Regions from separate parts of the Paenibacillus sp. 2RAB27 genome, predicted to be linked through region 1. Evidence: a T-box and tRNA genes for the amino acid it is inferred to sense, from the RefSeq annotation. Region 1 holds a T-box; the other holds one or more tRNA genes.
What was found. A T-box is a leader RNA that pairs with one kind of tRNA and senses whether it is charged. The one in region 1 lies ahead of ileS (isoleucine--tRNA ligase), so its partner is inferred to be a tRNA-Ile.
Positions count from the first base shown of each region.

Region 2: it encodes a tRNA-Ile, which carries the amino acid that the T-box ahead of ileS (isoleucine--tRNA ligase) is inferred to sense. The anticodon was not compared.

Region 1 covers NZ_JBFRGR010000016.1:74,945-78,369, forward strand. Annotated here, with positions in the region: gene ileS (isoleucine--tRNA ligase) at 1-1,591, opposite strand, end outside; T-box leader at 1,675-1,931, opposite strand; gene AB4114_RS21115 (glycoside hydrolase family 130 protein) at 1,986-2,987, opposite strand; gene AB4114_RS21120 (AraC family transcriptional regulator) at 3,096-3,425, shown strand, end outside.
Region 2 covers NZ_JBFRGR010000008.1:118,579-122,003, forward strand. Annotated here, with positions in the region: gene AB4114_RS14140 (dipeptidase) at 1-1,233, opposite strand, end outside; gene AB4114_RS14145 (hypothetical protein) at 1,459-1,623, shown strand; tRNA gene AB4114_RS14150 (tRNA-Met) at 1,713-1,789, shown strand; tRNA gene AB4114_RS14155 (tRNA-Ile) at 1,800-1,873, shown strand; gene AB4114_RS14160 (DUF7010 family protein) at 2,009-2,614, opposite strand; gene AB4114_RS14165 (hypothetical protein) at 2,770-3,425, shown strand, end outside.

The DNA of each region.
Region 1 (3,425 bases):
CAAATGGCTGATGATACTGGGCAAATGGCATAGATCCGCTATCGAACCAGACGTCAATGACTTCCGAGGTTCTATGCATGGTACCGCCGCAAGAGCAGCGCAGCTTCACTTGATCCACGTAAGGCTTATGCAGTTCAAGGCTTTCCTCGATCGGATCAATCGATTTATCACGGAGATCCTTATGGCTATCTGGCGCATATTCTGCGTTGCAGTCTTCACAGATCCAAACATTGAGCGGCGTACCCCAGTAGCGATTTCTGCTGATATTCCAATCAACAAGTTCTTCTAAAAATTTCCCAAACCGACCTTCTCGCAGATGGGAAGGGTACCAAGTGATTTGACTGTTGTTCGCGATTAACTGATCTTTAATAGCCGTTGTTTGGATGAACCAGCTCTCCGTCGCATAATAGAGCAGCGGTGATTTACAGCGCCAGCAGAATGGATAGCTATGCTCATAACGTTCCTTCGAAAACAACAGACCGCGCTCAGATAAGTTTTTAACGATATCGATATCACAATCCTTCACAAAACGACCGGCAAAATCGAAGATCTGATCGACGTAGCGACCTCTAGCATCTACAACATTTACAAAATCCAATTCATGCTGGCGTACGGTGCGATAATCATCTTCTCCGTGAGCTGGCGCAATATGGACGATCCCCGTACCACTGCTGTCGCTAACATAGTCCGCGTCTACGACGATATGTCCTTTCGTCACTTGAAAATAATCAAAAGGTGACATATAAGGTGTACCTACAAATTCGGCGCCTTTATGCGTGGATAGGAGCTCATACTCCCCTTTCATGATCTTATCAACAAGGTTGTGTGCTACGATGTACACTTCACCATTCTGTTTGACTTTGACATAATCAACATCTTTATTGACAGCTAAAGCGACATTGGCAGGCAATGTCCATGGCGTAGTCGTCCATGCAAGAAAATGTTCATCTGCGTTCTTACTTGTGAATTTTACAGTAGCACTCAGATCTTTCACATCTTCATACCCTTGGGCAACTTCATGTGAGCTGAGTGTTGTTTGGCAATCTGGGCAGTACGGGCTTACGCGATGACCTTTGTACAGATGCCCTTTCGCATGAATCGTGGATAAAATGTGCCAAACACTCTCGATATAATCATTAGTTAGTGTGACATAAGGGTTCTCCATATCCGTCCAATAGGCGATCGCTTCGGTCATTTCACGCCACTGCTTCTCATATTCGAAAACGCTGATCTTACACGCCTCCACGAATTTGGCGACTCCATAGGATTCGATTTCCTGTTTGCCAGAAATACCTAGCTTCTTCTCTACGCCAAGCTCTACAGGAAGCCCATGTGTATCCCACCCTGCTTTGCGTATGACGCGGTAGCCTGACATCGTTTTATAACGACCGATGAAATCTTTGATCACACGTCCCAGCACATGTCCGATATGCGGCTCCCCATTCGCTGTTGGTGGGCCTTCATAAAAAACAAAGTTGGGTTGTCCCTCTCTGTTTTCAATTGATTTGCGAAATGTGTCATTCTGTTTCCACTGTTCAAGAACACGGAGCTCTCGCGACCTTGCTTTTTCTTTTACATCCACTTTTCTCATAGGTCTCATCCTCTCATTTCATCCAACTTAACGTTCGTTCCTTGACGAAAAGGTTCATTGAAAAACACAAAAAATCCCGTCCCATAAGGGACGAGATTTCATCTCGCGATACCACCCTAGTTCCGTAAGGATTATGACTATCATAATCTTACGACACCTCTAACTACGTACCATCATACGCATCCTTAGTAACGGCTGGAACCCGGGTCAGCTTACTCACATGCTTCAGCTTTCCTTCTCGGAGAGGATTTTCTACGAAGTCTTGAACATTGGCTCTCAGCATGTGCCAACTCTCTGTGGATCAAGGGCTCCTTATACTCTTTCTCGTCAATGAATTTATTCGAACATTTAGTTAATTCATTCTTACATCTTCATCATCAAATGTCAACAGGCGCTATTTATTTCCTTCCAAACATAACTTCACCAAATCATCCACATGAGCTGTCGCCAAACATTCAACTGTATCAGCGGCGCCATAGTAGATCTTCACTTCACCATCATCTTCAAGAATCATGCCACCTGGGAAAATGACATCATTACGGAAGCCCCCATCTGTTTCATAACTAACTTCCGGTGCTAATAATGGCTCCTTATAAAGTCCGATAACCTTACTCGGATTTTCCAAATCAAGCAGCATAATACCCGCTGTATAGCGCTTTTTCCACGATGCTTCCCAGCCATTTTTACCACGGTTTGAATCGATATCAACGGCATGGATGGTCGTTAACCATCCCTTGGACGTACGAATTGGAGGTGCGGCAGGTCCAATTTTATCATTCGCGTAAGGCACATGCTCTACACCTAGAACGAGATTCGTTTCTCCCCAATATTTGAGATCAGGCGAATGCGAAAGCCAAATATCAAATTGATCTTTCCCTCGGCTGTAAACCGGGAAAGGGCGTTCCAAACGGACATAATTCCCATTAATTTTCTCAGGAAAAAGAACCATATTCCGGTTGTCTGGTGCTGACATTGACAAAATTTCAAACTTATCAAAGTCATCCGTTACCGCAATCCCGCCTCTAACACCATGGCGTGTATCTACCGCGAAACACATGTAAACACGTCCGTCCATCACGGTAAGTCGAGGGTCATAGACGCGTGTGATTTCTTCGTCATACAGCTTCCAACATGGTTTCGATTGTACATTCCAATGAATGCCGTCTTTGCTGTAGGCAAGACCAAGATCGGTTGTATGCGAAGGCTCTAGCGTTTGATCCTTGACAGAGCCGTGGTCATTTCGGAACACCATGATATATTGACCTTGGAACTTGGTAACGCCAGCATTAAATGTAAGCGCTGTAGGATAGGGCACGGAATCTGCCGTGAGGATCGGGTTAGCAGGATGTCTTGTAATAACAGAACTGGATGTTAATGAACCAATGGTTAAGGTCATGAGAGTTCCTCCTTCATTCTTATCTATTAATAGGTTACAATAAGTGTGCTTACTATACCTATCAATCCTTGAACAAACCTCTCATTTCTTGAATAGGCAGTGATTCTCATGACATTTCCCATCAATAAGCAATTATCGGATTATCCCAATATTGGGGCATTCCCCTTTCATTTATCCATTAATCGGGTTGATCAGCATTTTCCCAGCCATCGTCATGATTTCTTGGAATTCTCTTTGGTTGTTGAGGGCTACGGTTACGAAACCGTTAACGGGCAAGTACATCCTATGCAACCTGGAACCTTTACCCTACTGCTTCCTTATCAAGTGCATGAAATCAATGCGAATCCTGGCAGTCCACTCATTCTGTTCAACTGTATGTTTGGATTGGAGCTACTTGGGGATCCAGCGGAGCGCTTACTTCTCTCAGATAACAATCCA
Region 2 (3,425 bases), on a different contig from region 1:
TAGGACGCGACCTAACACTTCGACAATCGGTATCGACCCTCCGCTACGTGTATAGACAGGCCACTCACCGAAAGTTTCTTCATAGGCTTCTGCCGCCGCAACCATAACGGGTTCATCAATCGGTGTAATGAATGGATTCCCTCGCAATTGGCGATCTAACGAAACGGATACACCTGGAAGAGATTGTGTATGAATATGAGTCTCGACTAAATCCATGATTTCTTCAGGGACCTGCGCAGCGACGAGACGACATGCAATTTTGGCAGTAGCGCGATTTGGAATGATGGGTTTAATCCCCTCACCTTGGAAGCCGCCACTAACTGACGTGATCTCAAGCGTAGGACGGGACGTCGTTTGTTCATAAAAGGAGAAACCTTTCTCCCCATAGAGCTCCGTGACGTTCAAATTCGTGCGAACCTTGTTTTCATCCGGCTCCACTTTCTTGAAGGCTTCGCGCTCTTTGTCTGAAAGTTCGATAACACGATCGTAGAACCCTTGTACAGCAACACGGCCATTTTCGTCATGGAAAGAGCTGAGCAGCTTAGTCATTGCGTGAATCGGATTCTGTACCGCACCGCCAAAAAGACCCGAATGCAGATCACTATTGGCACCATCCAGCGTGATTTCGAAACCCGCAAGACCGCGAAGTCCATACATCAGAGCTGGTTTACCAGGACCGTGCATTTGTGTATCAGAGAGTACGATGGAATCAGCTTGCAATTTCGCAGCATGTTCTTCAACAAAGGCAGGGAGATTCTTACTAGCAATTTCCTCTTCACCCTCGATGCAGAATTTCACGTTAACCGGAAGTGAACCCTGCGTTTGTAGAAAGGCTTCAACAACCTTCACATAAAGCAACAGTTGGCCTTTGTCATCCGTACTACCGCGACTGAACAGCTTATTATCACGGATTACGGGTTCAAAAGGAGGTGTTTCCCACAATTCTAATGGCTCAGCAGGTTGCACATCATAATGACCATAAATCAGCACCGTCGGTTTGCCGGGGGCATGTAACCAATCGGCATAAACGACAGGGTGGCCTTTCGTAGGCATAATTTCAATGTTTTCAAGTCCAGCCTTTTGTAGAGATTGAGCCGTCCACTCCGCGCATTTCAGCATATCCGGTTGGTGCTGTGCAACTGCACTTATGCTAGGAATTCGCAAGAATGCCATCAGTTCGTTTATATGTTCATCCCTATGCGTGAGTAGGTAGCTTTTGATTGTTTCGATCATGGGTGTTTTCTCCTTTTTGTATTGCCAAAATAGTCTACATCACTTAACTTCCCCAAAAACAGGGAAAATCCTGCTATGCCTGTAAACCGTCACATTTTATTTGTCATACGGTCAAATAGAACGGCTTTTTCCATATTCGAGCGTAGGCGAATACAGCCTGCTAATAAGAGAACCTTTTTATGGATAAGCTAAATGTAACGATCTGACTATCATGGAGGGATACGCATGAACTGGATATATTGGGCCAAATTATACGATTCGAAGTTTCAAGCGGGTTGTTTAGCGAAACGTATGGAAGAAGATTGGTGGATCTATGGGTATGAGTGCCCGCAGGAAGTTGAGGTTTATAAGTCGAAGAAAGGACGCTTTGGCGTCAGATACAACACATAAATGCTTCCATTATGCATAAAATTAACGCTTGACTAAGCCATCTCCGTTGGTGTATATTTATTTTTGTCGCTGTTGAGCGGCATACATGACGCGGGGTGGAGCAGCTCGGTAGCTCGTCGGGCTCATAACCCGAAGGCCGCAGGTTCAAATCCTGCCCCCGCAACCAAATTTCATTTGGGCCTATAGCTCAGTTGGTTAGAGCGGTCGGCTCATAACCGATTGGTCGGGGGTTCGAGTCCCTCTGGGCCCATAGCACGGAAACCCTTGTAAATAAGGGTTTTTATTTATTTTAGAGACAAAGCAAGCCTCTCGTTCTCATCAGTACAGATGGAAACRAGGGGCTTGCTTTCTGTTTGTGAACGTCTGTGCACTTTACTTTAAATTATTATTGTTTTAACTGTTTCAGCATGGTCCCCCAGATTCTCAATCCCGTCACCCATAGCGTCACGGCTGAGCCGAAACCGATAAACGTAGACATCATAATGATAGACACATTGCCGAACGTAGCGTTGATGGGTAAAAACAATGAAATGATGCCTAGCATACACATGACAATACCCGTACCATAATAAAATTTTTCTCGAAATAATGTAGCTAGAGGAAAGAAATGAATGCCAACAATCATCGCCATGACAGGGAAAAAGACTTCAAAATGATCAAGCGTATTGCAAATGACACTGGCAAGAAAGATCGCAACACCTTCCAATCCAAATATCAAACCGAATTTTCGATTTATTCGTTTCGTGTCTTCTTTTTCTTTCGGTGTAATAGCATGATTCATGCTTCTAGATTTACCGAAAAGTGAAATGGCTCCGCTCAGTAAGATAATTGTTACAATAGTTGAAAGTACAAGTGGCCATGGAGCTCCAAGTTGATGTGACCCAACAATACCAATGGATGCCCAGAGCGCGCCAAAAAATGTCATGAACATGATGCCATTGGCAGCTCCTAGGACAGCTGATTTAGACGGTTTTACAAATTCACTCATCATTCATCATACTCCAATCTTATAAATTTAGTTTCTACGCAGTCATGGAAAGAGTTAATACTTTGTTAATAATCCATTTAGATGGATTCAATAAGCGTATATTAAAATAACTAGTAAGGAAACGTTTCCCGCAAATTGTTTTAAAAAGGAGAAGAGAAATGAAACTTAGCAAAAAATCAATTACAGTACTTTCTTTCACAGTTGGAGCTTGTTTATTTGTATCTACCGCTTTCGCTGATGCGATGCTTGGATCCGGGTACGACCGGCTGAAGGGTTCAGTCAAAAATACGGCTTCTATGATGGAAAGTGGTTTAAACAATTATACGGTTGAGATGCTGTATACATTGAAAGATAATGATCAAATTTTGCTTCAATCGTCTAATTTCCAGAAAATGGATACAGTGAACCAAGTAAAAGAGAATAACGAGGTAACGAAAAACGCCAAAGGTGAAACGACCTCCAGATATACGTATGCTGACAAGAAACAATCCATTGACAAAAACGAATTGGACAATACATATTATGTATTTGACTATTCGGATGAGATGAACCGAAACCGTAAAGGGCCAGCCGAATTCCATAATCCTTTTAAAGAAAAGGGAGCAACAGAGGTTGAGAAAATCGTTGATGCAGTAGTTGGCTCATTGAAAGATTATGTACAAGTTGAAGAAGGAGCAGACGGCGGTAAAGTGTTCTCCGGAAGTTTGTCGGAGGCACAAGTACCGGCCATCGTGAATGCAGTCTCCTCCTTCGGTATCAAGCAAATGCTGGATAATGAAAGAGATTTACCAGACATAGAGAGCGATATTTTCGT